DNA from 3 places in the Bacillus sp. LR_5 genome. Region 3 is predicted to be linked to each of the others. Evidence: riboswitches for the same ligand, from Rfam matches in the RefSeq annotation. Region 3 holds a riboswitch; each other region holds the start of a gene.

Region 1 (7,895 bases), on a different contig from region 3:
CGAAAACTACGATATAACAATCAATCCATTTACATTTGAAGTGAACTTAGATCAATAGAAAGAAGGGCTGGGGAAAACCACCAGCCCTTTTGTTTATAATTTTGCACTCTTATACCCATTCACATTAGAAGACTGCCATCTCCAGGAATCAGCACACATTTCCTCGAGGCCTCGTTTTGCTTCCCAGCCTAGTTCCCGCTTGGCTTTTGCAGGATCTGCAAAGCATGTGGCGATGTCTCCCGGGCGGCGGTCCGCAAAACGGTACGGAACTTCTTTCCCTGACACTTTTTCAAAGGCTTTGACCATTTCAAGCACGCTGTAGCCTGTGCCTGTTCCGAGGTTGTATGCATCTGCTCCTGTGGAGTTCAATACTTTTTCCAGCGCCTTGACGTGGCCCTCTGCGAGATCAACAACGTGAATATAATCGCGTACGCCTGTCCCGTCTTTTGTCGGATAGTCATTGCCGAATACGCTTAACTGTTCCAGCTTGCCGACGGCGACTTGCGCCACATATGGCATAAGGTTATTCGGAATGCCATTCGGGTCTTCACCGATCCGTCCGCTTGGATGCGCGCCGAATGGATTAAAGTAGCGCAGCAGGGCAACGCTCCACTCATTATCGGCCGTATGCAAGTCACGCAATATTTGTTCAAGCATGAGTTTCGTCTGCCCATAAGGGTTAGTCGCACCTAATGGAAAGTCCTCCGTGATCGGTGACATTTCCGGAACGCCGTATACCGTCGCAGAAGAACTGAATACGATTTTTTTGACGCCGTATTTCTCCATGACCTCACATAAAATAAACGTTCCTGTGAGATTATTATGATAATATTTGAGCGGAATCGCAACAGACTCACCGACTGCTTTTAACCCCGCAAAATGAATCACAGCTTCAATCTCGTTTTCTGCAAAAACCGAATCTACCGCTTCCCGATCCAATAGATCCGCTTCATAGAACGTTAAATCTTTTCCCGTAATCTCCTTGACGCGGTTCAGTGCCTCAGCTGAACTGTTGGACAAATTATCAAGAACGACAATCTCATAGCCGCTGTTCAATAATTCAACACATGTGTGGCTTCCGATGTACCCGGCACCGCCAGTAACAAGTATTGCCATGATGTAAACCCTCCTAAAAAATGACCTGCTATTATTATATAGTGTTTGGAACCGGGCTACATCCATTTTTAAGAAGTTTAATAGTTTATTAATGGTTTTTTCATATTTTTGCGGGCTATCCGATACAGGTTTTCAGCATTTTCACGCCATATTACATGACTTTATGCAGCGCAAACAAGTATGGCAGCTGAAAAATCAATCTGCCGGTTGACGTTTTCTTTTCCAATTTTCGCTATGCTTAATGCTGAAAGGATTTGATGACATGGCGATGAGCCCCTACATTTTTATTGTATTTATTCTTATTATTTTATCGATGTATCGAGAAAGAACGGTAAAGCCCGCGAAATTGCTGATCATTCCGCTGCTGCTCTTATGGGGTGTATCAGCATCATTTCAGCCGGTGTATTTTCATTCTGTTTTACATGTGGCGATCAGCTGCATTTTATTACTGATCGGGCTGGCCTGCGGGTTTGGCATTGGGAAGATGGTAAACGTGCGGATTCACCCGGAAACCGGAAAGGTCACTTCACGCGGCTCCCTTGGAAGTGTTATCCTCATTCTAGTGATACTTTCTTTGCGCATGGCTGCGAGAACATGGCTGCCTGAGAGCAACGAGATTTTTATTGGCATTATACATTCTATGTTCTTCATTCCCCTCGGCACTATCACAGCCCGTAACATCATGCTTTACAAAGCATACAGACGGCTGGCCTCTGGCAAAGTATCCATTCAATAACTGAAAGAAGGACCAGCATGAACCAACAATCTCCGGCTCGGCACTACAAGAAGCTTGTGCCGAGCCTTATTCTCATTTTGAATTGCATACAATTTTTATCTCACCCAGCCAAAGCTGACCCCCTTTTGTTAGCGTTTGTATTTGCGGTGTATCTAGCATTCATTTGGATCATTCCCTTTGTGGCATCCGCTGCTGTCAATTTGGGCATATTCATCGGGCTTTGGCTCCTGACCGTTTTCCTTTGGGCTATTTCCGGCCAAGAGCAGGGAGCCGCCTTTTTCTTAATCGTATTTTTAATGGTTTTCGCAGCCATAAAGCTTCCTGCACGGCTGTCCTTGATTTTTACAATATGCCTAATTGGGGGCAACGTTTTCTTTCTATACACCCTTTTTGACAGCAGCTTGGATGATATCATTAGTAACATCTCTATCATGATCGGACTGTACGTCTTCTTCTCCTCCATGCGTTTCAGGCGAGAAGCGAGAAGAGAGGCTGAACGAAATCATGCTGAATTGGCAAAAATGCACTTGCAGCTGGAGCAAGCCCACGAAGAACTCCAGAAAGCACATGCAGAGCTGCAGGAGGCTTCTGTTCTTTCTTTAAGGTACGCGGTCCTTGAGGAGCGTACAAGAATTGCCCGAGACATTCATGACAGTATCGGCCACGAGCTGACTTCTGTGATTGTTCAGCTTCAATCTCTTCCCTATATCCTGAAAAGCAGCAAGGATGATTCAGAAAAAGTCATTCAAAATGTACTGACTGTCGCCAGAGAATGTCTTCAGGAAGTACGGTCTGTCGTTCACCAAATGGGCCGAAGTGAATCGATGGTTGGCCTTACCGCTTTGCGGGGGCTTATCCACCAAGTGGAGGAACGAAGCGGCTTGCACGTTTCTTTAGACACTGCCGGCCTTTCAGAAGAGTCTTGGCCTCAAAACGTAAGTGAAACGATCTACCGCACCTTGCAAGAAGCGCTGACCAATATCATCCGTCACGCTCACGCTACCCATGCGGCTGCCGTCATTTCTAACGACGAGACCCACCTCTATGTCACAATCACCGACAACGGACATTTCACCGGCAATCTTACTTGCGGATTTGGGCTGACAGGAATGAAAGACCGCGCTGAAAAAGCAGGCGGTTCCCTTTCTTTCAGCGCCGTGCAGCCGAGCGGCCTGCAAATTGAGCTGGCATTGCCGCTCACGACAACGAATAAGGAGCAAAAAGATGAACAAAGATAAAATACGCGTCGCACTTGCCGATGATCAGCCGCTTGTGCGTGAAGGCTTCCGCTATGTCATCAACGCACAGCCGGATATGGCCGTATCTGGTGAGGCAGGCGACGGGCACGGCATTATTGCACTGGCAAAGCAAACAAAACCCCACGTCATCCTGATGGATGTCCAAATGCCACATTGCTCAGGTATCGAAGCGGCAAAAGACATTATGTCCGCACTGCCAGATACAAAGATTGTCATTTTAACTACCTTTGATACCGAGGAATATGTATTTGAAGGCATTCGCGCGGGCGCAGTCGGCTATCTGCTGAAAGATACGCTTCCTGAAGAATTGATTGACGCCATTCGCGCCGCGGCCAGAGGCGAAGCGATTTTCCGTACAGCCACAGCTGCTAAAATTATCAGCGAGACATTTCGCTCAAAGCAACAAACTCAAGCCGAAGAACTGGCAGATCCGTTTACAAAAAGAGAGCTCGAAGTTCTTCAGCAAATGGCCTATGGGTTGAGAAATGAAGACATTGCTGAAAAGCTTTTCGTCAGCGAAAGCACTGTGAAAACTCACGTGCACCGCATTCTGCAAAAATGCAATGCCCAAGACCGGACACAAGCAGTCGTTTTTGCTATTCGAAACGGTATTGTGCAATAGAAAACTCTCATCCCGTCATGATAAAATAAGACAAAGGAGATGATTGGAAATGAAAGAAGAAATCATTGAACGGTTTACTACATATGTAAAAGTGGACACACAGTCCGATGAATCCGTCGACACCTGCCCTTCCACACCCGGCCAATTGACGTTAGGAAACATGCTCGTTGATGAATTGAAATCCATTGGCATGCAGGATGTAGCCATTGATGAAAACGGCTATGTCATGGCGACTCTTCCCTCCAATACTGAAAAAGACGTGCCGACTATCGGCTTTCTCGCTCATGTCGATACTGCCACAGACTTTACCGGCAAAAACGTGAATCCGCAAATCATTGAAAGCTACGATGGAAAAGACATTGTTCTTAATGAACAGCTGCAGGTCATCCTGTCACCTGATCAATTCCCTGAACTGCCCGGCTATAAGGGCCATACACTCATCACCACAGACGGCACAACCCTTCTCGGCGCAGACAATAAGGCCGGTATCGCCGAAATCATGACAGCCATGGATTACCTCATCAAACACCCTGAAATCAAGCATGGCACAATCAGAGTCGCCTTTACGCCAGATGAAGAAATCGGAAGAGGGCCGCACAAATTTGATGTAAAACGGTTTAATGCGTCTTTTGCCTACACAGTTGACGGCGGCCCGCTCGGCGAGCTTGAATACGAAAGCTTCAATGCCGCTGCCGCAAAAATCACGATCAAAGGCAACAACGTACATCCCGGAACGGCAAAAGGGAAAATGATCAACTCTGCGAAAATCGCAATGAAGCTGAACAGCCTGCTACCGGCAGACGAAGCGCCTGAATATACAGAAGGGTACGAAGGCTTCTACCACCTGCTGTCGATTCAAGGAGATGTAGAGGAAACAAAACTCCACTACATTATCAGAGACTTTGACAAAGGCAACTTCCAAAGCAGAAAAGAAACAATGAAGCGTGTCGTTGAAGAACTTCAAAACGAATACGGGCAAGACCGGATTCAGATTGATATGAACGATCAATACTACAACATGAGAGAGAAAATTGAACCTGTCATCGAAATTGTCAACATTGCCAAGCAAGCGATGGAAAACCTCGGCATCGAACCGAAGATTTCTCCAATCCGCGGCGGCACGGACGGATCCCAGTTGTCCTACATGGGACTCCCAACGCCAAACATCTTTACCGGCGGGGAAAACTTCCACGGCAAGTTTGAATACATCTCAGCCGATAACATGGTGAAAGCCGTAAATGTCATCGTTGAGATTGCAAAACTGTTTGAAGAACAGGCATAATACCAAAAGCCAGTCTTAAAAAAAGACTGGTTTTTTTTTGTGAAAACGAAACATTTTGAATACGTCCTCCGTAAAACAAGTATCAACAGTTGAGGAGGAAAAACAATGACAAAACATGCAATAGCTGCAAAGAGTCTATTGAAAAAATGGATGATGACAAGGCCGCTTAACATGCAAAAGAAATCCAGCCCCTTTCAAAAAATCAGAAAAATGTTCAAACGCTTCTTCAAATAAAACATTCAAATCCCCAAAACATAATCCGCATTCACTCGTACCGCCCAAATGCTCCGTAATTTGGGTTTTTTGTGTTTGATTCCGCAAAATAGGGTATAAACCAAACAAGCAAGAAAACAGCAACCAAAAACAGGTAATTTGAATTATGGATTTTTAGGTTAAAAGTTATATAAAGGAATTTATTTTATCGTCGATAGTAACTATAGAACCAATCACCAACCAGAACAATCATCATGTTGTAAGACTATTTTCAGGTCATCAGGTTAGACTGTTTTTGAGGGGCAGTTATTTATTTTTAATGGATTTAGAATTTTTTGAATACTTTTTGACATTTTATCCGTACAATAGAGAATACCAAAACTTTTTTTGGGAGGTATGTAAAATGATCCTATTTATTATCATCGCATTATGCGGCTATCTTCTTTTTTCTTTCAGCAAGGACAATCGCCGCAAACCGCAAAAGACAAGCCCTCTGCCAGCAGCCGCACCTCATCACAACAACCTAATCGACCTTGACGCCATCCGCCAAAAACGCCGGATGCCTCTTTCCTAATCCTATATTTCAAACGAAAAGGCTGCTGAATCATGCAGCCTTTTTCAATTTTAGAAACATTTATTACTCGGGAAAAACAATCAGCAGGGTTTCTGATCACTAGATTTGGAACTTGAAACCTTTTTGCCGCCTGTCCGTAATCTCTTACAAGGCAAATCCAAAAGGAGACTTCAGCAATGATCGAATTATTTATGAAACAAAAAATGTTCTCGTTTAAAGATGCATTTCACATTTATGACCGAAATGAACAAGAGACATTCAAGGTCGAGGGCCGGTTCTTTTCGTTAGGAGACTCGCTACAAATGACAGATTCATCCGGAAAAACACTCGTTTCCATAGAACAAAAAGTAATGTCTGTATTGCCGCGATACGAGATTTCAATTGGCGGGAAAACAGTTTGTGAGGTGGCAAAGAAATTAACGTTTTTCAAACCAAAATTTGAAATTTCCAAGCTCAACTGGGAAATTGACGGTGACTTGTGGAAGGATGAATTTCAACTGACGGACGGGGAGAATGTCCGGATGTCAGTGAGCAAAAAGTGGCTTAGCTGGGGTGATTCCTATCATTTGCAAATTGAAAACGAGGAAGATGTGCTGATCTGCACAGCCATTGCTATCGTGCTGGATATGGTATTATATGACGACGAAGATAATAGTATTTTCTAAAAAGGTGTTGACAATTGATCCAAAAGTAATAATATTAAGATAATTAAAATCTGAATATGAAGATGTACCTTATCAAGAGAGGTGGAGGGACTGGCCCTATGATACCCGGCAACCGCTGTTTCAAACAGAATGGTGCTAAATCCTTTAGAACATTGCGTTCTTGCAGATGAGGCGGAGATTTGATCATTCAAGCTCTTCCTTACTCAAAGGAAGAGCTTTTTTCATGCACAACACATTTCAGAAAAGAGGCGAATGACATGGCTCAACAAACAAATGTTGCAGGACAAAAAACAGAAAAACAAATCAAAGCTCCTTTCCGTGCCGATCATGTCGGCAGTTTACTGCGATCTGCTCCGGTGAAAGAAGCCCGGCAAAAAAAAGCGGCTGGCGAGATCACTGCGGAACAGCTTCGTGATATCGAAAATCAAGAGATCACCCGCATTGTGGAAAAACAAAAAGAAATCGGTCTCGATGTGGTAACAGACGGGGAATTCCGACGTTCCTGGTGGCATTATGATTTCCTGGAAGGGCTTGACGGCGTGGAACCGTTCATCCCGGCTGAAGGGATTCAGTTCCATCATGCGAAAACAAAAGCACGCAGCATCAAAGTGACGGGAAAACTCGATTTTACGAGCCACCCCGCGCTTGCCGATTATCAATTTTTACATGAGACTGCCGGTGACGCGACACCAAAGCTGACGATTCCGAGCCCGAATATGCTGTTTTTCGGTGAAAAAGCCGATAAAGGGATTTATGACGACCAAGAGGAATACTTTCATGATCTGGCCCAAGCGTACAAAAAAGCAATCAAAGCCTTCTATGACGCTGGATGCCGCTATCTTCAGCTTGATGATACGTCATGGTCTCTCTTCTTTGAGGAAAAAGGCAGAGAGGTCGTCCGAGCGCTTGGGGGCGATCCAGAAACATTGCCTGCCTTATTCGCCAAAACGATTAACGATGCAGTGGCAGACCGGCCTGATGATTTAGCAATCACGATGCACATTTGCCGCGGCAACTTCCGTTCAACTTGGGCGGCATCAGGAGGCTATGACGCTGTAGCGGAAACGATTTTGGATGGCTTACATTTGGACGGCCTGTTCTTGGAATACGATGATGACCGCTCCGGTAACTTTGATCCGCTCCGTTTCGTGAAACGCAAGGATCTGCAAATTGTACTCGGTTTGATTACATCGAAATACGGCGAGCTTGAAAATCCTGAGGATGTGAAGCGCCGAATCAATGAAGCGGCGCGCTTTGTCAGCCTGGATCAGCTGTGCCTCAGCCCGCAGTGCGGTTTCGCCTCTACAGAAGAAGGCAATCTTTTGACAGAGGAGCAGCAATGGGCGAAGCTGCGCCATGTGATCGACATCGCCAACGATGTGTGGAGATAATCTATCATTGACAGAAACATAAAATGTGTGAATAATA
Region 2 (15,310 bases), on a different contig from region 3:
TTTCAGTCAGAGAATTGCCGGCAAAGCATTGTTCAGTAAACTCGTTAAACTTTCTTCCCATCAGCGGCATCTTTTGTTCAAATGTGCCTAAACCTAATTTATACTGTTTTAGCGCGTCCTGCATGCTTCCTCTGTCTTGATTCAAAGAAAATCCCTCCATCTGTTTAACATTCCTTTTTATTATGAACAGCTTTTAGGAAAATACCCGAAAAAAACCCCGGATTTCTCATCCGGGGTTTCACCGTGTCAGCAAACCCTCGCATTCGTTGTCAGACCTGCGCGTCGGTGCTCACGAATTGCAACATTCGCTCCGCTCCAATGCTCGGCCTTCCTAGACTTCAAGGGTTTTCAATCACGCTGAAAAGATGACAAAGCCCTAAAACTAATATCGTTTTAGGGCTTTGTCAATAATTGAACCCCGGATTTCTCATCCGGGGTTTCAGTCTTATTCAGATACAGGAAGCACAGCTCCGTCGTATTTTTTCTCGATGAAGTCTTTGATCTCTTTAGAATGAAGAACTTCCATTAGCGCTTTGATTTTTGCAGAATCTTCTTCGCCTTTTCTTACCGCAATGATGTTAGCGTATGGGTTGTTTTTCGTTGATTCTACTTCAATCGCGTCTTTTTTAGGATTTAATTTATTTTGGATCGCATAGTTTACATTGATGAAGACCGCGTCTCCTTCTTTGTTATCATATGCTTTTGCCGTTAATTCAGGCGCTACTTTTTTGAATTCAAGGTTTTTCGGGTTTTTCTTAATGTCTTTCAATGTTGCGTCAACTGCTTCCACTTTAGAATCAAGTGTGATTAATCCTGCGTTTTCAAGCATTGCAAGCATACGGCCTTGTTCAGCGACGTTGTTTGTCAGGATAATTGTCGCACCTTTTGGAAGGTCTTTCAGTGATTTGTATTTTTTAGAGTAAATACCGAATGGCTCTAAGTGAACAGCTCCGGCATTCACAAGTTTGTAATCTGTGTTTTCTTTCATTTCTTGCTCAAGGTAAGGAATGTGCTGGAAGTAGTTCGCATCCACTTCTTTATCAGCTAAAGCTTTGTTGTACATCTTGTAATCACTAAGCACTTTCACTTTCAGCGTGTAGCCTTTTTCTTTCAACAATGGTTCAGCTTCTTTTAAAATTTCCGCATGCGGTGTTTTTGTCGCTGCAACCACAATTTCTTTCTTGCCGGATTCAGCGCCGTTATTTGAACCGCAGGCAGCCATAACCCCTGCAAATACAAGCAGTAATGCACCCAAAAATAGCTTTTTCAATGTAAATCCTCCCTTATCGTTTGTCTATAATATTTGTTATTACATCACCGATGATTTGAATAATAAAGACGATGATTAAAATAAACACAGTAGCAACGAAGGTAACATCAGCATTATTAGACTGATATCCTTCTACGTACGCAAGGTTTCCAAGGCCGCCTGAACCGATGGCTCCGGCAATTGCCGTTGAGCCAATCAAAGCGATGGCCGTAACCGTGATCCCAGAAATAAGAGCCGGCATAGACTCCGGAAGCAGCACTTTGAAAATAATCGTAGACGTTTTAGCGCCCATTGATTTAGCGGCTTCAATCACACCTTTATCAACCTCGCGCAATGCGATTTCAGCAAGGCGCGCGTAAAACGGTGCCGAACCGATCACCAGCGCCGGCAATGCGGCGTTAGGCCCTAAGATCGTGCCGACTAAGAACTTCGTAAACCCTAACAGTAAAATAATTAAAATAAGGAATGGAATCGATCTGAATATGTTGACAATGGCCGCAATCACAGAGTTGACCGCTTTATTTTGCCAAAGGCTCCCTTTGCTTGTCAGGAAAAGCAGCAAGCCGAGGATCACTCCGATGACAAAAGCAAACAATAAAGAGATCAGCGTCATATAAAGTGTTTCATATGTCGCGTTCCACAACTCAGTTAAATCAACGTTCGGGAAGTATTTTTCAAACATTCGTGATCACCTCTGCTTTCACCTGTTTGTCATTAATGAACCGGATCACGTTTTGCACTTCTTCCTCGTCTCCATCAATATGGATGAACAGTGAACCGTAAGCTCCATCCTTCGTCTGCGAGATTTTCCCTTGCAGAATATTGACGCTGACATTGAAGTTTCTGATCATCTCTGTAATCAGAGGCTGTTCAGCAGAATCACCGACAAATGTGAGCTGAACCATTTTTCCTGATGCTGTTTCATCAAGAAGGTGCTGTAGCGTTTCTTTCGTTTCTTCCGGCTCTGTCACCTGCTGAACAAATCGTTTTGTCATGTCTTCCTTCGGATTTTTGAAGACATCAAGAACTTCGCCTTCTTCCACAACCTTTCCGTTTTCCATGACAGCGACTCTGTTGCAGATTTTGCGGATGACATGCATTTCGTGTGTGATCAGCACAATCGTCAAACCGAGTCTTTCATTAATATCGGACAATAGATCCAAAATTGAATCTGTCGTTTGCGGATCTAATGCTGATGTCGCTTCATCGCAAAGGAGAACCTTCGGATTGTTTGCAAGCGCTCTGGCGATTCCGACACGCTGCTTTTGCCCGCCGCTCAGCTGAGACGGATAAGATTTTTCTTTTCCTTCTAAACCTACCAGTTTAATCAGTTCATCGGCGCGCTTGATCCGTTCGCTCTTTTTCACCCCGGCAATTTCTAAAGGAAACATGATATTGTCTCTAACGGTCCGCGACCAAAGCAAATTGAAATGCTGGAAAATCATGCTGATTTCATGGCGTGCATTTCTTAAAGCGCGTCCGTTCACTTCATTAATCTTGGTTCCCGCCACTTCCACGGTTCCTGAGGTTGGTTTCTCAAGGCCGTTCAGCAGACGGATTAAGGAACTTTTACCAGCTCCGCTATATCCTATAATTCCAAAAATCTCACCTTTTTTAATGGAAAGCGAGACATTTTGGACAGCATTGACATCTCCGTGTTTCGACTTATAAACTTTTGAAACATCTTGAAGATTGATCAAAGCAATCACCTGCCTTAACACTATTCTAAGAAATCTTCCGGGTTTTTCTGCAAAAGAAAAGCCTTTCTGCACACTTGAGCAGAAAGGCTTATATAAAATGCCTTTCTCTCATCTTTCAAAGCTGAACGCTTCGTGTGAATTGGCACCATTTCAACAGCGTTGATGGTTGCCGGGCTTCATAGGGCACTTCCCTCCACCTCTCTTGATAAGAGAAATATATAGTCTTTTTCGTCCGGAAATTCTTAATGTAGAATAGCATGGCGAATGATTAAATGTCAATAAAATAAATGATGTCAACTTTTACTATTATAATAATTTCCTATTTTTTAATTCTTTAAAATCCTCTGAAAAAATCCGTTCGTCAGCCAGAGTATGGCTTCTAGTTTTAACAGGGCCCTGAATGACCCCTTTACTTTGAGGCTTCCGCTCTGAATAAGGTGCTGAAGGGAAATGTCTCCGTGCAATAAGTCAATAATTTCTGTTTGGTTTCCGTAAAAGGTCAGGTTGGACGTTTGGGGCGAAGAAATTTTTTTCATTTCTCCCTGTTCGTTTATTGAGACGGTTAAGGCTTCTGTTTCTCCTTGGAAGGTAATGAGCAATGTCGAAGCGTTCAAAAGGGGTTTTAAAAACAGATGCTGATACTCATCTTCTAAAACTTCCGCTTTCTCCATATGTACAACCTCCTATTTGTTGGTCATACATACACATTTCTCTTTCTGGCGCAAGAACCCCTTTATAAAACGAACGACAATTTCATTGGATTGTGCAGAGAAATATGTCATAAATGGGATGCGGAAGATGATTTTTGTTTGATCAGCTCATATAAATAAGAAACAGAGTGAAACGCATATCCTCTTTCGACCACTTTTCCGCCTTTAAACAGCAGAAAACAAGGGACGCTTTCAATTTGATATGCTTTTGCGAATGTCGGAGAGTAATTGACATTGTTTTTATAGAAGGCGACATCAGGCAGCATTTCTTTCACCACTGTCAGCATTTTGCTTGCAAGCTGGCAGGTGCCGCAAAACGGAGTATATAAATAAAGGAGATACACATCATCTTCAATGTGCTCAAGCTCATATTCTTGGAGTTCTTTCATGCTATACACCTCGGGATTTTCTTTCAAGAAAAATAGTATGGACATTCAAATTCGCGCGCAGCAATACAGAGGCGACATGGTGCCTGGGTGCAGCCGCTACTTCCTTATAGGCTCTGTCGATATGGAGATGGCAGGCTTCGTTAAATTCTCTTTTCAGCTGTTTTCTTAATTTCTCGCCTGATTCATCAGCATCAACTAATATATAGACGTCTTTATCGTAAAGCTCGTCAGCCAATTCCTCAAGCTTCAGCTGGCTGATTGTTCCGTTTGTGCAGATAATGCGCACTGGTTCATTCAGGACGCTTTCGATTTTCTCTTTATCTGTTTTCCCTTCGACAATCATAACCTTTTCCAGCTCATCCATCTTCATCTTCTTCACCTGCCGCGTCATATTTGAAACGTTCAGATTGTAAAAGAAGGCAGTGAAATTCACCGCCAACATTAACACCAGCCGTTTTCGTAGTCACAATCCACGTATTTTTCGTCGTTTCCTGAGACCACATCAGCTGTCTTATAAAATTTCTCATTTTCAAAGGAATAACCGGACTTAAGCTCATATTCATTCATGCTTGTCATTTGGCCGATCATCTCATTTTCATGATATAACGAGAGCCGGCCATTTTGAAAGCGGCCTGTCACATCATTGGTGACATCGAGCTTTTGTTTGCTGAAAGCCATATTGGACACCTCCCATAACGTTAGCGTGTCCAATTGCCTTTACAGCTATCCTGTTTTAGTCTTCTTGTGTCATCTCTTCGTATTGCTCTGCTGTCATCAGTTTTTCAATTTCAGAAGCGTCAGACGGCTCAACGACGATCATCCATGCTTTTTCGTACGGAGATTCGTTGACGAATTCCGGACTGTCATCAAGATCTTCGTTTACTTCCACAACAGTTCCGTTAATCGGTGCATAAAGCTCAGATACCGTTTTAACGGATTCAACACTGCCAAATGGCTCGTCCGCTTTGATTTCAGCGCCGACTTCAGGAAGTTCGACAAACACGATGTCGCCTAGCTCAGACTGGGCAAAATGCGTAATTCCAATTCTGGCTTTTTCTCCTTCAACTTTTACCCACTCGTGTTCTCCTGAGTAACGCAAATCTTTAGGTATGCTCAATTGAATCCCTCCATTTTTTACAGCACTACAATAAGAAGATAACATACTTTTCAAAAAAAATTTACATTAAGCCCAGTTTTCTTCAAATTGGTCTTCTTTAAATCCGACTGTCACTTTTTCGCCGTCTGTTGTAAGCGGGCGTTTGATCAGCATTCCGTCTGAAGCCAGCAGTTCAAGCTGCTCGTCCTCCGACATGTGATACAGCTTTTCCTTGAGATTCAGCTCGCGGTATTTCATGCCGCTCGTGTTGAAAAATTTCTTGAGATCCAGCCCGCTTTTTTCATAAAGCGCTTTTAGTTCTTCTTTGCTTGGAGGCTGCTCTGCAATATGTATTTCGTTTATTTCTTTCCCATGCTCTTCAAGCCATTTCTTTGCTTTGCGGCATGTTCCGCATTTAGGGTACCAGTAAAAAGTTAACGACATCTTCTTCCCCCTCAATAAAATAATCGAGGTTATTTTAACACAGTTTGTTTTAAAAACCTAAAACAGTGCTTCTTAAAAAAGCTCCGCGCATGCGGAGCTCTTGGCCAATCAGACAATATATTTTTCAGCCTCAAAAACGCCCGCTGCCGCTTCGCGTTTTTTCTGAATAACGTTTTTAGGTGTTACGCGCGTGAGCTTGCGCAGAGCGGAAAGCATCATGCGGAGTGAATCTCCTTCTTCCATTGCGATGAGGGATTCCTTCGCGTGCGCTTCAATTTCATTAAAGGCTTCTTGAACGAAAATTTCTGTATACAGCACCTTTTGCGCCGCTTTTTCTTCGCCTTGCGCGGCAATGGCCTTTTCCGTTCTGAGCACGGCTGATTCCATTGCGTACACATTGCTGACGATATCCGCGACGTTGACGAGAATTTCTTGTTCGCGATCGATGGCTTTTCCGTATTTTTGCGCGGCGAGACCGGCAGCGAACAGCGCGATTTTTTTGGCTTGCTTAACGATATATTTCTCCTGCTCTAACACGCCGCTGCCAGGCTCTTCAGGCATAAGCATCATGAGTTCTTCCTGCAGCGACTGCGCTTTTTCAAATAGAGGCAGTTCGCCTTTGAGCGCTTTTTTCAGGAAGGTGCTTGGCACGATTAACCGGTTGATTTCGTTTGTGCCTTCAAAAATCCGATTGATCCTTGAATCCCTGTAGGCTCTTTCTACTTCGTACTCCTGCATAAAACCGTAGCCTCCATGAATCTGCACGCCTTCATCTACGATATAATCAAGCGTTTCAGAGCCAAATACCTTATTCAGAGAGCATTCGATGGCATATTCGGCAATTGACTTGGCAATTTGCCGGCCGTCCTTGAGATCTTCGGCTGTAAACTGGCTCATATTGTCTTCAAACAGCCCAACCGTTCTGTACACAGAGCTTTCCATCGCGTACAGCCTTGATGCCATTGTCGCAATTTTTTCCTGGGTCAGCGAAAAGCTAGCAATCGGCGTTTTAAATTGGCGCCGCTGATTTGCGTATGCCGCAGACAGCTCGATTACCCGCTTAGATGCACCGATTGTGCCAACCGCCAGCTTGTAGCGGCCGATGTTTAAAATATTAAAGGCGATGACATGCCCTTTGCCGATTTCTCCAAGCAGGTTTTCTTTTGGCACTTCAGCCTGATCTAAAATAAGCGTTCTTGTCGATGATCCTTTGATTCCCATTTTCTTTTCTTCCGGACCCGTGGATACACCCGGGAAATCTTTTTCCACAATAAAGGCCGAGAACTTTTCGCCATCCACTTTAGCGTAAACGACAAATACATCAGCAAAGGCAGAGTTGGTAATCCACTGTTTTTCCCCGGTTAACACGTAATGCGTTCCTGCTTCATTTAGCACGGCTGTTGTTTTTGCTCCAAGCGCATCAGACCCAGAGCCCGGCTCAGTCAGTGCATAAGCAGCGATCTTTTCGCCTGAAGCGAGTCCTGGCAAATATGTTTTCTTTTGCTCTTCTGATCCGAAAAAGACGATCGGCAAGGACCCGATGCCGACATGCGCCCCATAAGAAAGAGAAAAGCTTCCCGCACGCGAAAATTTTTCAGTGATGAGTGCCGAGCTGATTTTATCAAGACCGAGCCCTCCGTATTCCTCAGGCACATCAGCGCCAAGCAGCCCAAGTTCGCCCGCTTTCTTCAACAGCCTGACGGAATGCTCGAATTGATGGTTTTCGATGTCATCTATATGAGGGAGAACATCCTGCTCAATGTAGTCCTCAGTTGTTTTCGCAATCATTTTATGCTCGTCAGTGAAATCTTCCGGTGTATACATTTGATCGTATGGAACATCCTCGATTAAGAAACCGCCGCCTTTTTGTACTTCAGCCGCTTTTTTTGCCATTTGTTTTTCCCCCTTTAGCATAATTCAAATACACCGGCCGCTCCCATCCCGCCGCCGATACACATTGTAACGACTCCAAATTGCTCGTTTCTCCGTTTCATTTCATGAATCAGTGAGAGTGTAAGCTTTGTACCCGTACAACCAAGCGGATGTCCAAGCGCGATTGCGCCCCCGTTGACATTCACTTTTTCTTCATCAATTCCCAGTTCCCTTATCACTTGAATGGCCTGTGATGCAAAAGCTTCGTTCAGTTCAAACAAGCCGATGTCCTGCAGTTGAAGCCCGGCAAGCTTCAAGGCACGCGGAATGGCTTCCACCGGTCCGATGCCCATCACTTCCGGCGGCACACCGCCTACTGCAAAGGAGCGGAATTTCACAAGCGGCGCTAAGCCCAGTGCATCAGCTTTTTCTCGGTCCATCAGCATAACTGCCGCCGCTCCGTCACTCGTCTGCGAGGAATTGCCCGCAGTAACCGTTCCGTCAACGGAAAAAGCGGGTCGCAATGTCGCTAAGATGTCTGTCGTCGTTTGCGGGCGAACGCCTTCATCCTGAGAAAACACAAACTGTTTTTCCTGAGGCTTATGGTTTTCTCCGATTTCTGTCACCGTCACTTCGACGGGAACAATCTCATCTTTAAATTTCCCCTCTGCAAGAGCTTTGGCCGCGTTCTGGTGGCTGCGAACGGCAAACGCATCCTGGTCCTCGCGGGAGACGCCGTATTTTTTCGCGACCTGCTCGGCTGTGTGGCCCATGCTCATGTAATATTCCGGCGCCTTTTCTGCCAATGCGAGGTTCGGACGGGTCACATGCCCCATCATCGGAACCTGAGACATGGATTCTGCTCCGCCGGCGATCGCTGTATCATAGGCGCCGAGCATAATTTTTTCTGCCGCATATGCGATGGACTGAAGACCTGAAGAGCAGTAGCGATTGACTGTAATTGCCGGGACCGTGTACGGCAGTCCCGCAAGCGCGCCAATATTTCTCGCCATATTTAGCCCCTGTTCCGCTTCAGGTGTTGCACAGCCGATAATCAAATCGTCAATATTGCCTTCGTAGCCGCCTGCCCGTTTCAGTGTTTCTTTTACGCAAATCGCTCCCAAATCATCCGGACGAACGGTGGCCAACGATCCTTTTTTTGCTTTCCCAACCGGTGTTCTTGCACCTGACACTATGACTGCCTCTTTCATAAGCTCCCTCCTAATTCCGTAAAGGTTTACCTTTCACAAGCATATGCTGCATTCTCGCTTGAGATTTCGCCTCTCCTGCCAAACTCAAAAACGCTTCTCTCTCGATCTCCAATAAATACTCTTCATCAACCTCTGTACCGAACGGCACTTTTCCGCCGGCAATGACATAAGCGAGTTTTTTCGCGATCTTGAAATCATGCTCTGATATATAGCCGGACAGCTTCATTTGCTCAGCGCCAAGCAAGAGTGCCGCATAACCGGTTTCTCCCGCCACCTTAACCTTTTCTTTTACAGGCGGCCGCCAGCCGGTATCGTATAAAGATGCGGCCAGCTGTTTTGCATCGTAAAGCAGGTGGTCCTGATTCATGCTGATGTGATCTGTTTCTTTTAAGATGTTCATCTCACGAGCCTCTTGGGCGGAAGCGGATACTTTCGCCATCGCAATCGTTTCAAATGTTTTCATTGCCGCATTCATCGGATCAAGACCGCGGCGAAGATGGTTGATGTACAGCTCTTTGTTTCCACCTCCGCCAGGGATGAGGCCGACGCCGGATTCCACAAGCCCCATATAGGCTTCGCTTGCTGCTTGAATACGAGCCGCCGGCAGACACACTTCCGTTCCTCCGCCGAGCGTCATGCCAAATGGCGCGGCGACAACCGGTTTCGCACTGTATTTGATCTTCATCATCGTCTCTTGGAAACGGCGTATCACGAAATCAACTTCCAAAAAGTTGTCATCCTGGACTTCCATTAAGATCATGCCAAGATTCGCGCCGACGCAGAAATTTTTTCCTTGGTTGCCGATGACAAGGCCTTTGTAGTTCCGCTCTGTTTCCTCTAACGCTTTGTTGATCATTTGAATGATATCGAGGCCGATCGCATTGCTTTTCGAATGGAATTCAAGAAGGGCCACATCATCTCCAAGGTCAATCAAGCTTGCTCCGTTATTTTTTGCAATCACGCCTTTTGTTTCTTTAAGTGCTTGTAAATGAATCCGTTTTTTGTTTTCTTTCACGGCTCTATATTCGCCGCGGTCATAATAAAATACCGTTCCGTTCTCTTTGATGTAGAAGGTTTCATTCCCTTTGTCCAGCATGTCTTTGATCCAACCAGGCATATCTGCTCCAAGCTGCTCAAACTTTTCTGCCGACTGCCTGAGGCCGATGGCATCCCACATTTCAAACGGGCCCAGCTCCCAGCCGAATCCCCACTTCATTGCTTGGTCAATCGCATGAATATCATCAGCAATCTCACCAAGCAGTTCGGCTGAGTAAAGCAGGGTTTGAGATGTGATATTCCACAGCAACCTGCCGGCTCTGTCGTCTGAGTAAATAAGCGCTTTCATTTTCGCTTTTGTCCCTTTTGCCTGTTTTGCCGCTTCAAGTGCCGGTGATTTCATTTTTGTCCGCTCGCCATAAGTAAGCGTCACTGGGTCAAGCTCATAAATCGTTTTTCCTTCTTTTTTATAAAAGCCTTGTCCTGCCTTGCTTCCGATCCACCCTTTTTCCAGCATATCGTTCATGAAAACTGGCAGGCGGAACACTTCTTTCTCGTCTCCATCCGCTTTGTCATACACATTTCGGGCGACGTGGGCAAATGTATCGAGTCCGACAACATCAAGCGTTCTGAAGGTCGCGCTTTTCGGTCTGCCGATTAGCGGGCCAGTGATCGAATCAACTTCCCCAACCTGATAGCCGCCTTTCAGCATTTCTTGGACTGTGACGAGAAGTCCATATGTTCCGATGCGGTTTGCGATAAAGTTCGGTGTGTCCTTTGCTGTAACAACGCCTTTGCCGAGGACATTTTCACCGAAGGCTGTCATAAACTTTAAAATATCAGGATCAGTTTCCTTAATCGGAATGATCTCCAGCAGCTTTAAATAGCGGGCGGGATTAAAAAAGTGCGTTCCAAGAAAATGGGCTTTAAAATCATCCGACCGGCCTACAGCCATTTCCTGCACTGATATGCCGGAGGTGTTGCTTGAGACAATGCTCCCAGGCTTCCGGTGTTCATCCACAAGTGCAAAAATTTGCTTTTTAACTTCAAGGTTTTCGACAACGACTTCAATAATCCAATCTGCTTCTTTGAGCTTTGCTGCATCATCCTCCAGATTGCCTGATGTGATATAGGAGGTATTTTTTGCTGATGTGAGGGGAGCGGGCTTTTGTTTCAGCAGTTTTTTCACCGCCTGCCGGCTCAGCCTGCTGCGCACCTCCGGACTGTCTTTCGTCAGTCCCCTTTTTTCCTCTTCCTTTGTCAAATCGTTCGGCACAATATCAAGCAGCAGGACAGGAATTCCGATGTTAGCCAAATGCGCCGCAATCCCGGAACCCATTACCCCCGATCCTAAAACGGCTGCCTTCCGAATGTGTTTGTGCATGAGATATCCCCCTTGAACATTGAATGAATAATTATTCATTTTTTGACCAAAAAAAATGAAACCCGTTTCTTCTTTCATCTTAAAAGATTTCCGGTTCGACTTCAATAGCTAATTTGTTATTTTTTTGTATGAAGCTTATAAAAGACGGGCAACTTAAGCCCGGAGGTGAAGGGAATGGTGCGAGAGAAAAAAAATCCGTCTTCAGCGGCAGTCAGCGCGGCGAGCGTAAAGGGAGATGCCGGTCCGACTCAGCATTACGGCGGCGGAAAACGGACAAGTCAAAATCAGCAGTATAAAAAACATAACATGGAACAATCATAAAGCAGCTGCTTCCCGCGGCTGCTTTTACTTTTTTAAGATCCCTTTTAACACAAACGCTGCATTGGCGGGCCGTTCGGCAATTCTTCTCATAAAGTAGCTGAACCAGTCCGTTCCATATGGGACATACACACGCATTCTGTACCCTTCCTTGGCGAGTTCCTTCTGCCGCTCCGGCCTGATGCCGTAAAGCATTTGAAACTCAAATTGTGACGCTGGGATATGATGTTCAGCAACGAGCTGTTTCGTAAACGCAATGATGTCATCGTCATGTGTGGCGACAGCCGTGTAGTTCCCACTTAACAGCTGCAGCTTTATTAGGCTCTGAAAATGAAGGTCTGTTCCTTTTTTGTCTGGAAACGCTACAGCCGCAGATTCTTTATAAGCGCCTTTCACAAGTCTGAGATTCGGCTTTAAGTCGCGCATATTTCTGATATCTTCTGCCGCCCGGTACAGATACGCCTGAATCACCGTGCCGAGCATCTCAAATTCCTGTTTGCATTGCCTGTAGATAGCGAGTGTCTGTTCATAATGAGAATAGTCTTCCATATCAATGGTCACAGCAACACCATATTGCTTCGCAGCGGATACAATGGCACGCAAATGAGATAGGGCAAGTTCTTCTGAAAGATCGAGCCCGATCGAGGTCAGCTTTAATGAAAGCTCTGAGTCCAATTGATGTTCGGCAATGGCTTGAATGGCCTTCTTGCATTCCTCTGCGACTTGATCTGCTTCTTTTTCTGAAGCGGCATACTCGCCTAAATAATCAATTGTTGCGCATAAACCGGATCTGTTTAGCCTTTTGACGGTCTTAACCGCCGACTCAATTGTATCGCCGGCGACAAACCTTCGTGCCCCAAGCCGCGTTCCGTATGCTTTGGCGAACTTGGTAAGTGTTTTATTTTGAGATAAGAATAAAAACACATGTCTCAACATCCGACTCCCTCCTGCCTTCATCTTCAAAACACCTGTATATAACTCCCAGCCTGAAGGAAACTATAAAATGAACAGAAATCAAAGGAGGATCACAATGGAAAATCAGCAGCAATCTCAAATGCCGCCTTCCGTTATTTCGACAAAGGATCATTTGTATCTGAATGACATGCTGAACTGGAATTTGCTCGCGATGAAAAAAGCGCATTTCATGGCGCAGCAGTGCCAGGATCAATCGTTAAAACAAGAACTCGACCGCGTCGGACACATGCATCATGATCACTATCAAAGAATATTAAAGCACCTGCAGCCAGGCCAGCAGCAGTCCGGCTACATCCAATAAGGAGGCGCCAGAATGAATCAGCAAAATCAGAAAATCAGCAATCCGCAGACACCTGTACCGACAACTTCGGAAATGAATGACAGAGATTTCGTCAATGAGTTGCTGACAACAGAAAAATACATGACAACAGCTTATTGCACAGCCCTGCACGAATTCAGCCACGAGTCTCTTTATCAGGATATTCAATCCATTTTTGATGAGTCACAAAAAGCGCAAAGAAAACTGTATGACCTCATGTTCCAATATGGATGGTATTCTGTTGAAGCGGAGGATGCCCAAAAGCTGCAGCAATCCTATCAAAAATTCCAGCAGACCATTCAGCAGCAGTCTCCATATCAGCAGTAACAACATCAGCAAAAAGGATACGATGTTCTTCCGGGCATCTATCCTTTTTTTGTGCGTAAAATCAGTTGACTTTTCATTAACACTTATTTATATTTAATAAGCATTAACTATTTTGTCATCAAAATATATATACAGTGTATGTAACAGAGGGGAAATGAATATGAAGAGTGCGGATCAGTTAATGTCCGATATCCAATTATCGCTTCAGGCGCTCTTTCAAAAGATACAGCCTGAAATGCTAGAAAGCATGGAAAAACAAGGTATCACTCCAGCGCAGCTGTTTGTGCTGGCCAGCTTAAAGAAACACGGCAGCCTCAAGATTTCTGAAATTGCCGAGCGTATGGAGGTTAAGCCAAGCGCGGTGACGCTAATGGCTGATCGCCTTGAACAAAAAAATCTTATCGCCAGAACACACAACACAAAAGACAGGCGAGTGATTGATCTCAGTCTTACTGATGAAGGAGACAGAAAGTTCGAGGAGGTTTTGGCGGGCAGAAAAGCCATTATGGCGCGATACCTTTCCTTCTTGACGGAGGAGGAAATGCTTCAGGCGGCGCATATTACAGAAAAGCTCGCAAAGGCTGCAGCGGAAACTGATGAAAAGCAAAACATGAAAGAAGGAAACGGATGAAATGAGTAATGAAGGCAAACAATCAAAACGAACGTTATTAATAACAGGCTTAATTATTGCCATGTTTTTTTCAGCTCTTGACGGTACCATTGTCGGAACGGCCATGCCGAAAATTGTCGGTGATCTGGGCGGTTTGAGCATGATGACCTGGCTGACAACTGCATATTTGTTAACATCAACAACCATTGTTCCAATTGCCGGTAAACTGGCCGATTTATTGGGACGCCGCATTGTCTATGTATCAGGATTAATTATTTTTATGGCAGCTTCTGCTTTGTGCGGGATGGCCAACAATATGACAGAATTGATTATCTTCCGAGGACTGCAGGGAATCGGTGGGGGCATTATGATGCCGATGGCGATGATTGTCATCGGTGACTTGTTCACAGGAAAACAGCGTGCTAAATTCCAAGGGGTCTTTGGCGCGATTTACGGGCTAGCTTCAGTGATTGGGCCGCAAATCGGCGGCTGGATTGTAGACTCACTAAACTGGAAATGGGTTTTCTATATTAACCTTCCAGTCGGCATTATTGCGGTTATTTTTATTGCCAGAGGATTGCAGGGCCGTCAGCAGACTGGTCCGATCAACTTCGATATCGCTGGTATTTTCACGATGATTGTCGGGGTTGTCAGCCTCCTTCTCGCCCTAAGCTTTGGCGGAAAAGATTATGCGTGGGGCTCATGGCAGATTCTTGGCTTGTTTGCACTCGCGCTGATCGGCATTATCAGCTTTATAATCGTAGAATCAAAAGCAAAAGAGCCAATCCTGCCAATGTATTTATTTAAAAACAGAACGTTTACATTTTTAAACCTGATCGGCTTCTTTATGAGTATCGGCATGTTTGGTGCCATTACGTTTGTTCCTTTCTTTATGCAGGGAATTGTCGGAGTCAGCGCGTCTGAATCAGGTACAATTATGACACCGATGATGATCTCTATGATTATTACAAGTATTATCGGCGGCCAGCTTGTTTACAAAGTCGGCATTAAACCGCAAATTATTACAGGCATGATAGTTATGGCTGGAGGATTCCTGCTGTTAACGACTTTGGACCTTGATACGAGTAAGCTTGTTGCTACATCGTATATGGCAATTATTGGTCTAGGAATGGGTCTGGTTATGCCGATTCTGACACTAGCTTTACAGGAAAGCTTTTCGAAGGAGGAGCTTGGGGTTGTCACCTCTTCCAGCCAATTCTTCCGTTCGATCGGAGGAACATTCGGCATTACCATGCTGGGAGCCGTAATGAATGCAAGATCAGGAAGTTTATTAACAGATAAACTGGTGCCGTACTTAGACTCACTTCCGGCACAGGCAAGCTCATTTGCCTCCCAGCTAAAGGGTATGATTGATACAAATCCGCAAGGGCTGCTGCAATCACTGTTCAGCCCGGACGCAATCAAACAAATCCCTGCGGCTTTCTCATCCCATATTATGCCGATATTAAAAACATCGTTGATGGATTCACTCCACAGCGTGTTTTATACAGGCCTGATCTTTATCGCCGTCGGAGCCGTATTTACATTGTTCTTAAAACCTATCAAGCTATCAAATAAGAAAACGGGAGAACAAGTAAAGGAGAAAGCGGCACAAGCCGTTGAATCACCTTCCCATTAATAGAGTGCCCCGCGGATACCAATCCGCGGGGTTTTGTTATTCGATCATCT
Region 3 (8,810 bases):
CAATGATAGATTATCTCCACACATCGTTGGCAATGTCGATGACATGGCGAAGCTTTGCCCATTGCTGCTCCTCTGTCAGAAGGTTGCCTTCTTCTGTAGAGGCGAAACCGCACTGCGGGCTCAGGCATAGCTGGTCCAAGCTGACAAAACGCGCGGCTTCATTGATACGGCGTTTCACATCCTCAGGATTTTCAAGCTCGCCGTATTTCGATGTGATCAAGCCGAGCACAATTTGCAGATCCTTGCGCTTCACAAAACGGAGCGGATCAAAGTTTCCGGAGCGGTCATCATCGTACTCCAAGAAAAGGCCGTCAAGGTTTAAGCCGTCCAAAATCGTTTCCGCTACAGCGTCGTACCCTCCTGATGCCGCCCAGGTTGAGCGGAAGTTGCCGCGGCAAATGTGCATTGTGATCGTTAAATCGTCAGGCCGGTCTGCGACGGCATCGTTAATTGTTTTGGCAAATATGGCTGGCAATGTTTCTGGATCACCGCCGAGCGCCCGGACAACCTCTCTGCCTTTGTCCTCAAAGAAGAGAGACCATGACGTATCATCAAGCTGGAGATAACGGCAGCCAGCATCATAGAAGGCTTTGATTGCTTTTTTGTACGCTTGGGCCAGATCATGAAAGTATTCCTCTTGATCGTCATAAATCCCTTTATCCGCCTTTTCGCCAAAAAACAGCATATTTGGGCTGGGAATGGTCAATTTTGGCGTCGCGTTACCAGCAATCTCATGTAAAAATTGATAATCAGCAAGCGCTGGGTAGCTCGTAAAATCGAGTTTTCCCGTCACTTTGATGCTGCGCGCTTTCGTTTTTGTGTTATGGAACTGAATTCCCTCAGCCGGGATGAACGGTTCCACACCGTCAAGCCCTTCCAGGAAGTCATAATGCCACCAGGAACGTCGGAATTCCCCGTCTGTTACCACATCGAGACCGATTTCTTTTTGTTTTTCCACGATGCGGGTGATCTCTTGATTTTCGATATCACGAAGCTGTTCCGCTGTCATCTCACCAGCCGCTTTTTTTTGCCGGGATTCCTTCACCGGAACGGAACGAAGCAAACTGCCGACATGATCGGCGCGGAAAGGTGCTTTGCGTTGTTTTTCTGTTTTTTGTCCTGCAACATTCGTTTGTTGAGCCATGTTATTCGCCTCTTTTCTGAAATATTGAGCATGTAAAAAGCTCTTCCTTTGTGTAAGGAAGAGCTTGAACGATCAAATCTCCGCCTCATCTGCAAGAACGCAATGTTCTTAAGGATTTAGCACCATTCTGTTTGAAACAGCGGTTGCCGGGTATCATAGGGCCAGTCCCTCCACCTCTCTTGATAAGGTACAACTTCATATTCAGATTTCAATTATCTTAATATTATTACTTTTGGATCAATTGTCAATGCTTTTTAGAAAATACTTTCATCTTCATCGTTATATAAAACCATATCAAGCACGATAGCGATGGCAGTGCAAATCAGAACATCTCCCTCGTTTGCAATCTGCAAGTGATAGGAATCACCCCAACTGAGCCACTTTTTGCTCACTGACATCCGGACATTTTCCCCGTCCGTCAGCTGGAATTCATCCCTCCATAAATCACCATCGATTTCCCAGTTAAGCCCGGAAATCACAAATTTCGGTTTGAAAAACGTTACTTTCTTCGTTACCTCACAAACTGTTTTCCCGCCAATTGAAATCTCATAGCGCGGCAATAAAGACATTAGTTTTTGTTCTATGGAAACGAGCGTTTTCCCAGATGAGTCTGTCATTTGTAATGAGTCTCCTAACGAGAAAAAACGCCCCTCCACCTTGAATGTTTCTTGTTCATCCCGGTCATAAATGTGAAATGCATCTTTAAATGAGAACATTTTTTGTTTCATAAATAACTCGATCATTGCTGAAGTCTCCTTTGGGTTTGCCTTGTATGAAATTACGGATATGTGGCGAAAAGGTTTCAGGCTCTAAATCAAAACAATTTTAAAAGGCTGCGTGATTCAGCAGCCTTTTCGTTTGAAATATAGAATTAGGAAAGATGCATCCGGCGTTTTTGGCGGATGGCGTCAAGGTCGATTAGGTTGTTGTGATGAGGTGCGGCTGCTGGCAGAGGGCTTGTCTTTTGCGGTTTGCGGCGATTGTCCTTGCTGAAAGAAAAAAGAAGATAGCCGCATAATGCGATGATAATAAATAGGATCATATTACATACCTCCCAAAAAAAGTTTTGGTACTCTCTATTGTACGGATAAAATGCCAAAAAGTATTCAAAAAATTCAAAATCAATAAATAACAAGAAACTGTCCCTCTAAAACAGTATTACCTGATGACCTGAAAATAGTCTTGAATTACGCTGTTTGCTCTTGTTGATGATTGGTTCTATAGTTACTATCGACGATAAAATAAATTCCTTTATATAACTTTTAACCTAAGTTTACGTAATTCGAATTACCTGTTTTTGGGTGCTGTTTTCTTGCTTGTTTGGTTTATACCCTATTTTGCGGAATTGAACACAAAAAACCCAAATTACGGAGCATTTGGGCGGTACGGGTGAATACGGATTGTATTTAGGGGATTTGATGTTTTATTTGAAGAAGCGTTTGAACATTTTTCTGATTTTTTGAAATGGGCTGGATTTCTTTTGCATGTTAAGCGGCCTGGAAATGATCCATTTTTTCAAGAGACTCTTGGCAGCGATTGCATGTTTTGTCATTGTTTTTCCTCCTCATTTGTTGATACTTGTTTTACGGAGGACGTGTTTAAAATGTTTCATTTTCACACAAAAAAGCCAGTCCTTTTTTGGACTGGCTTTTGGCATTATGCTTGCGCTTCAAACTGTTTTGCAATCTCAACGATGACATTTACGGCTTTGACCATGTTGTCAACTGAGATGTATTCAAATTTGCCGTGGAAGTTTTCCCCGCCTGTAAAGATGTTTGGCGTCGGAAGCCCCATGTAGGACAGCTGTGATCCGTCGGTGCCGCCGCGGATGGGGGAAATCTTCGGTTCGATGCCGAGGTTTTCCATCGCTTGCTTGGCAATGTTGACGATTTCGATGACAGGTTCAATTTTCTCTCTCATGTTGTAGTATTGGTCGTTCATATCCAGCAGAATCCGGTCTTGCCCGTATTCGTTTTGAAGTTCTTCAACGGCACGCTTCATTGTTTCTTTTCTGTTTTGGAAATTCTCTTTGTCAAAGTCTCTGATAATGTAGTGGAGCTTTGTTTCCTCTACGTCTCCTTGAATCGACAGCAGGTGGTAGAAGCCTTCATAGCCTTCCGTATATTCAGGCGCTTCGTCTGCCGGCAGCAGGCTGTTCAGCTTCATCGCGATTTTCGCAGAGTTGATCATTTTTCCTTTAGCTGTTCCGGGATGTACGTTGTTGCCTTTAATCGTAATTTTTGCGGCAGCGGCATTGAAGCTTTCATATTCAAGCTCGCCGAGCGGCCCGCCGTCAACCGTGTAGGCAAAGGATGCATTGAACCGTTTCACATCAAATTTGTGCGGCCCTCTTCCGATTTCTTCATCAGGCGTAAAGGCGACTCTGATTGTGCCGTGCTTGATTTCAGGGTGTTTGATGAGGTAATCCATGGCTGTCATGATTTCAGCGATACCGGCCTTATTGTCTGCGCCGAGAAGGGTGGTGCCGTCTGTGGTGATGAGTGTATGGCCCTTATAGCCAGACAGCTCAGGGAATTGATCAGGTGACAGGGTGACCTGCAGCTTTTCGTTAAGAACGATGTCTTTTCCATCATAGCTTTCGATGATTTGCGGATTCACGTTTTTGCCGGTAAAGTCTGTAGCGGTGTCGACGTGAGCGAGAAAGCCGATTGTCGGCACGTCTTTTTCAGTATTGGAGGGAAGAGTTGCCATGACATAGCCGTTTTCATCAATGGCTGCATCCTGCATGCCGATGGACTTCAATTCATCAACGAGCATGTTTCCTAATGTCAATTGGCCGGGTGTGGAAGGACAAGTGTCAACGGATTCATCGGACTGTGTGTCGACTTTTACATATGTAGTAAACCGTTCAATGATTTCTTCTTTCATTTCCAATCATCTCCTTTGTCTTATTTTAGCATGGCGGGATGAGAGATTTCTATTGCACAATACCGTTTCGAATGGCAAAAACGACTGCCTGTGTCCGGTCTTGGGCATTGCATTTTTGCAGGATGCGGTGCACGTGGGTTTTCACAGTGCTTTCACTGACGAAAAGCTTTTCAGCAATATCCTCATTTCTCAGCCCGTAGGCCATTTGCTGAAGAACCTCAAGCTCTCTTTTGGTGAACGGCTCTGCCAGTTCTTCTGGATGGGGCTGTTGCTTCGCCCGAAATGTCTCACTGATAATTTTAGCAGCTGTGACTGTACGGAAAATCGCCTCGCCTCTGGCCGCAGCGCGAATCGCATCTATCAACTCTTCAGGAAGTGTATCCTTCAGCAGATAGCCTACTGCTCCCGCACGGATGCCTTCAAATACGTATTCTTCCGTGTCAAAGGTGGTTAAAATGACTATCTTTGTATCTGGAAGTGCGGACATAATGTCTTTCGCCGCTTCGATGCCTGAGCAATGCGGCATCTGGACATCCATGAGGATGACATCGGGTTTTGTTTGTTTTGCGAGTGCTATAATATCGTGACCGTCGCCGGCCTCGCCAGAAACCGTCATATCCGTCTGTGCGTTGATGACGTAGCGGAAGCCTTCACGCACAAGCGGCTGATCATCGGCAAGCGCGACGCGTATTTTATCTTTGTTCATCTTTTTGCTCCTTATTCGTTGTCATGAGCGGCAATGACAGCTCAATTTTCAGGCCGCTCGGCTGTACGGCACTGAAAGTAAGGGAACCGCCTGCTTTTTCTGCGCGCTCTTTCATTCCTGTCAGGCCAAATCCATAAGTAAGGCTGCCGGTGAATTGTCCATCGTCGGTGATTGTGATATAGAGATGGGACTTGTCGTTAGAAATGACGGCCGCCGCATGGGAAGCGTCAGCGTGACGAATGATATTGGTCAGCGCTTCCTGCAAGATGCGGTAGATCGTTTCGCTCACGTTTGGAGGCCAAGACTCTTCTGACAGTCCGGCAGTATCTAAAGAAACGTGCAAGCCGCTCCGTTCCTCCACTTGATGAATGAGCCCCCGCAAAGCGGTAAGCCCCACCATCGATTCACTACGGCCCATTTGGTGAACGACAGACCGTACTTCTTGAAGACATTCCCTGGCGACACTCAGTACATTTTGAATGACTTTTTCTGAATCCTCCTTGCTGCTTTTAAGGATATAGGGAAGGGATTGAAGCTGAACAATCACAGAAGTCAGCTCGTGACCGATGCTGTCATGAATGTCGCGGGCAATTCTTGTACGCTCCTCAAGGACCGCGTACCTTAATGAAAGAACAGAAGCCTCCTGCAGCTCTGCATGTGCTTTCTGGAGTTCTTTATGAGCATGCTCCAGCTGCACATGCATTTTTGCCAATTCAGCATGATTCCGTTCAGCCTCCTTTCTCGCTTCTCGTCTGAAACGCATGGAGGAGAAGAAGACGTAGAGTCCGATCATGATCGAGATGTTGCTAATGATGGTTTCCAAGCTTCCTCCATGTGAGGATAGGAGGAATATGTTGCCTCCAATTAAACATGCTGTGAAGATCAAGGATAGCCGTGAAGGGAGTCTAAAGGCGGCATATATCATTAAAAATACAATCAAAAAATAGGCGGCACTCTGCTCTTGGCCGGAAACAGCCCAAAAGAAATCGGTCAGGAGCCAAAGCCCGATGAATATGCTCAAACTAACAGCAGTGGATGCCACATAGGGAATGATCCAAATGAATGCTAAGTATACCGCAAATACAAATGCTAACAAAATGGGATCAGCCTTAGTTGGATGAGATAAAAATTGTATGCAATTCAAAATGAGAATAAGGCTCGGCACAAGCTTCTTGTAGTAGTGCCGAGCCGGAGTTTGTCCGTTCATGCTGGTCCTTCTTTCGGTTATGGAATGGATACTTTGCCGGCGGTCAGCCGTCTGTATGCTTTGTAAAGCATGATGTTGCGGGCTGTGATGGTGCCGAGGGGAACGAAGAACATAGAATGAATAATGGCAATAAACATCTCGTTGCTCTCAGGCAGCCATGTTCTCGCGGCCATGCGCAAAGAAAGTATCACTAGAATGAGGATAACACTCCCAAGTGAGCCGCGTGAAGTGACCTTTCCGGTTTCCGGGTGAATCCGCACATTTACCATCTTCCCAATGCCAAACCCGCAGACCAGCCCGATCAGTAATAAAATGCCGCTGATCGCCACATGTAATACGGAATGAAAATACGCCGGCTGAAACGATGCAGATACGCCCCATAAGAGCAGCAGTGGAATGATCAGCAACTTCCCGGGCTTTACCGTTCTTTCTCGATACATCGATAAAATAATAAGAATCAATACAATAAAAATATAAGGGCTCATCGCCATGTCATCAAATCCTTTCTGCATTAAGCATAGCGAAAATAGGAAAGAAAAACGTCAACCGGCAGATTGATTTTTCAGCTCTATACTTGTTCGCGCTGCATAAAGTCATGTAACATGGCGTGAAAATGCTGAATGTCTTCGCTGTTTCTTTTCCACATCATAAACGTTTGGGACGCAGGCAATTCTAGATGTGCAGGCGTGCTTACAGCCATCAGCTTTTTTTCGGCTTCTTCCTGTTTGATAATGTAGGTAGGGAGGAAAGATGCCCCCATTCCCGCTTTCATCATGTGGACAGCCGTATCCGTCTGCCCGACAGCCATCATTTGAAGAGACGGGTAATGTGATCGGATGTTATCTAAAAAGGCATCCCCATAAGACGGATGATCATGCGTTAGCAGCCGATAGCGGGTTAAGACGGATGCAGCATCCGGCCTGCTTTCTTGGAAAGGAGCCGCCAGACAAAGCGTACCTTCGCATATGTGCTGATAATAAAGAGTGTTGGTGTTCGGGTCTTTCCGCGACAAACCAATATCAGCTTCATTGTGTTCCACCGCTTGTTTAATAGCGTCAGATCCAGCCACATGAGTTGAAAGCTCGACATTCGGATGTTTTTGGATATAGGCTGGCAGAAATCGAGGCAAGATATAGGACGCAATGTAGGGGTGTACGGCCAGCGTGAGTGATCGGCTGTACCCCTGTTTCCATTGGCTGACTTTCTGCTTTCCAGCTTGGTAAACATGGATCATTTCTTTGGCATAAGGCAAAAAGAGCCTGCCTTCGTCAGTCAGTACGATTCGTCTTCCGCTATGCAAAAACAACCTCATGCCCAGTTCATCTTCCAATTTCCTCATATGCTGAGAAACGGCAGGCTGTGTGAGATACAGACGCTCAGCCGTCTTCCTGAAGCTCTCTGATTCCGCTGCGGCAATAAAGGTTTGCAGCCACTTTAAATCCATGAAATATCTCCTTCACTGCAAGTTATCCATAACAAATTGTTACGTTTACATGCGCATTTGTTTATCACTGATTATACATCCATTCGTTTAGTATACCTATAGAACGAGAAAATAGAGAGAGGGATTCATATGAACATATACGTAGAAGCAAATCCATATTTACATGACAAGTATTCAAAATACGCGGATGAAAAATATAAGAGAGAAGGAAACCCATTTGTATCCTTTCCGATTCATTTTGATGACATCCCGTCCGGAGCAAAGACGCTCGCACTTACTTTCATCGATCATGACGCCATTCCCGTATGCGGATTCAGCTGGATTCACTGGACAGCGGCTAATATTCCGGCTTACATCGGAGAGCTTCCTGAACATGCGAGTGAGGAAAGACAGGACTTGATGATACAAGGGCAAAACAGCTTTGCTTCACCGCTTGCGGGAAGCAACGATCCAAAGGTGATTCACCAGTATTGCGGGCCGACACCGCCTGACAAGGATCATGCGTATACATTGACGGTCTATGCTTTAGATGCTGAGCTGAATCTTCAGCCGGGCTTTTACTTGAACGAGCTCTATCAAGAAATGAAAGAGCACATTCTTGCTGAAGCCTCTATCGAATTGCTGGCAAGGGTTTAAGCTAAAAAATATGAAAAAACTATTAATAAACGATTAAACTTCTTAAAAATGGATGTGGACCGGTTTTAAACACTATATAATGAAAACAGGTCATTTTTTAGGAGGGTTACATCATGGCAATACTTGTTACTGGCGGTGCCGGGTACATTGGCAGCCACACATGTGTTGAACTATTGAACAGCGGCTACGAGATTGTTGTTCTTGATAATCTGTCTAACAGTTCGGCTGAGGCGCTGAACCGTGTAAAGGAGATTACAGGAAAAGATTTAACGTTCTACGAAGCGGATTTATTGGACCGGGAAGCGGTAGATTCCGTTTTTGCGGAAAATGAAATCGAAGCTGTGATTCATTTTGCGGGGTTAAAAGCAGTCGGTGAATCTGTGGCGATTCCGCTCAAATATTATCATAACAATCTGACAGGAACGTTTATTTTATGCGAGGCCATGGAGAAATACGGCGTTAAGAAAATCGTGTTCAGTTCATCTGCGACAGTGTACGGCGTTCCGGAAACATCGCCGATTACGGAGGACTTTCCATTAGGTGCGACAAATCCTTATGGGCAGACGAAGCTCATGCTTGAACAAATATTGCGTGATTTGCATACAGCCGACAATGAGTGGAGCGTTGCGCTGCTTCGTTACTTTAACCCGTTCGGCGCGCATCCAAGCGGACGGATCGGTGAAGACCCGAACGGAATCCCTAATAACCTTATGCCGTATGTGGCACAGGTAGCAGTCGGGAAGCTCGAGCAATTAAACGTATTCGGAAATGACTATCCGACAAA

The links. A riboswitch is a leader RNA that binds a small molecule or an ion and turns the genes downstream of it on or off. The one in region 3 is predicted to bind S-adenosylmethionine.
Region 1: linked by a shared signal. The riboswitch ahead of RAC86_RS05985 (5-methyltetrahydropteroyltriglutamate--homocysteine S-methyltransferase) and the one ahead of RAC86_RS09430 (5-methyltetrahydropteroyltriglutamate--homocysteine S-methyltransferase) in region 3 are both predicted to bind S-adenosylmethionine.
Region 2: linked by a shared signal. The riboswitch ahead of metN (methionine ABC transporter ATP-binding protein MetN) and the one ahead of RAC86_RS09430 (5-methyltetrahydropteroyltriglutamate--homocysteine S-methyltransferase) in region 3 are both predicted to bind S-adenosylmethionine.

Annotation. Positions count from the first base shown of each region.
Region 1 covers NZ_JAVAXX010000017.1:6,222-14,116, reverse strand. The annotation lists gene RAC86_RS06030 (zinc ribbon domain-containing protein) at 1-58, shown strand, start outside; gene galE (UDP-glucose 4-epimerase GalE) at 94-1,116, opposite strand; gene RAC86_RS06020 (DUF1453 family protein) at 1,379-1,852, shown strand; gene RAC86_RS06015 (sensor histidine kinase) at 1,870-3,090, shown strand; gene yxjL (two-component system response regulator YxJL) at 3,077-3,733, shown strand; gene pepT (peptidase T) at 3,783-5,015, shown strand; gene RAC86_RS06000 (hypothetical protein) at 5,121-5,249, shown strand; gene RAC86_RS05995 (hypothetical protein) at 5,548-5,802, shown strand; gene RAC86_RS05990 (LURP-one-related/scramblase family protein) at 5,979-6,467, shown strand; SAM riboswitch class I at 6,534-6,640, shown strand; gene RAC86_RS05985 (5-methyltetrahydropteroyltriglutamate--homocysteine S-methyltransferase) at 6,725-7,858, shown strand.
Region 2 covers NZ_JAVAXX010000018.1:618-15,927, forward strand. The annotation lists gene RAC86_RS06235 (carboxymuconolactone decarboxylase family protein) at 1-160, opposite strand, end outside; gene metQ (methionine ABC transporter substrate-binding lipoprotein MetQ) at 446-1,270, opposite strand; gene metP (methionine ABC transporter permease MetP) at 1,284-1,952, opposite strand; gene metN (methionine ABC transporter ATP-binding protein MetN) at 1,945-2,970, opposite strand; SAM riboswitch class I at 3,076-3,182, opposite strand; gene RAC86_RS06255 (SCP2 sterol-binding domain-containing protein) at 3,297-3,641, opposite strand; gene RAC86_RS06260 (thioredoxin family protein) at 3,749-4,069, opposite strand; gene RAC86_RS06265 (toprim domain-containing protein) at 4,071-4,433, opposite strand; gene RAC86_RS06270 (YusG family protein) at 4,511-4,747, opposite strand; gene gcvH (glycine cleavage system protein GcvH) at 4,803-5,186, opposite strand; gene RAC86_RS06280 (arsenate reductase family protein) at 5,253-5,609, opposite strand; gene fadE (acyl-CoA dehydrogenase FadE) at 5,718-7,502, opposite strand; gene RAC86_RS06290 (acetyl-CoA C-acetyltransferase) at 7,517-8,692, opposite strand; gene RAC86_RS06295 (3-hydroxyacyl-CoA dehydrogenase/enoyl-CoA hydratase family protein) at 8,703-11,072, opposite strand; gene RAC86_RS06300 (YuzL family protein) at 11,247-11,393, shown strand; gene RAC86_RS06305 (proline dehydrogenase family protein) at 11,418-12,326, opposite strand; gene RAC86_RS06310 (hypothetical protein) at 12,421-12,666, shown strand; gene RAC86_RS06315 (spore coat protein) at 12,679-13,011, shown strand; gene mdtR (MarR family transcriptional regulator MdtR) at 13,172-13,642, shown strand; gene mdtP (multidrug efflux MFS transporter MdtP) at 13,644-15,260, shown strand; gene RAC86_RS06330 (tautomerase family protein) at 15,297-15,310, opposite strand, start outside.
Region 3 covers NZ_JAVAXX010000031.1:11-8,820, forward strand. The annotation lists gene RAC86_RS09430 (5-methyltetrahydropteroyltriglutamate--homocysteine S-methyltransferase) at 11-1,144, opposite strand; SAM riboswitch class I at 1,227-1,333, opposite strand; gene RAC86_RS09435 (LURP-one-related/scramblase family protein) at 1,399-1,887, opposite strand; gene RAC86_RS09440 (hypothetical protein) at 2,016-2,279, opposite strand; gene RAC86_RS09445 (hypothetical protein) at 2,568-2,696, opposite strand; gene pepT (peptidase T) at 2,801-4,033, opposite strand; gene yxjL (two-component system response regulator YxJL) at 4,083-4,739, opposite strand; gene yxjM (two-component system sensor histidine kinase YxjM) at 4,726-5,946, opposite strand; gene RAC86_RS09465 (CcdC protein domain-containing protein) at 5,964-6,437, opposite strand; gene RAC86_RS09470 (LysR family transcriptional regulator) at 6,515-7,390, opposite strand; gene RAC86_RS09475 (YbhB/YbcL family Raf kinase inhibitor-like protein) at 7,520-8,026, shown strand; gene galE (UDP-glucose 4-epimerase GalE) at 8,140-8,810, shown strand, end outside.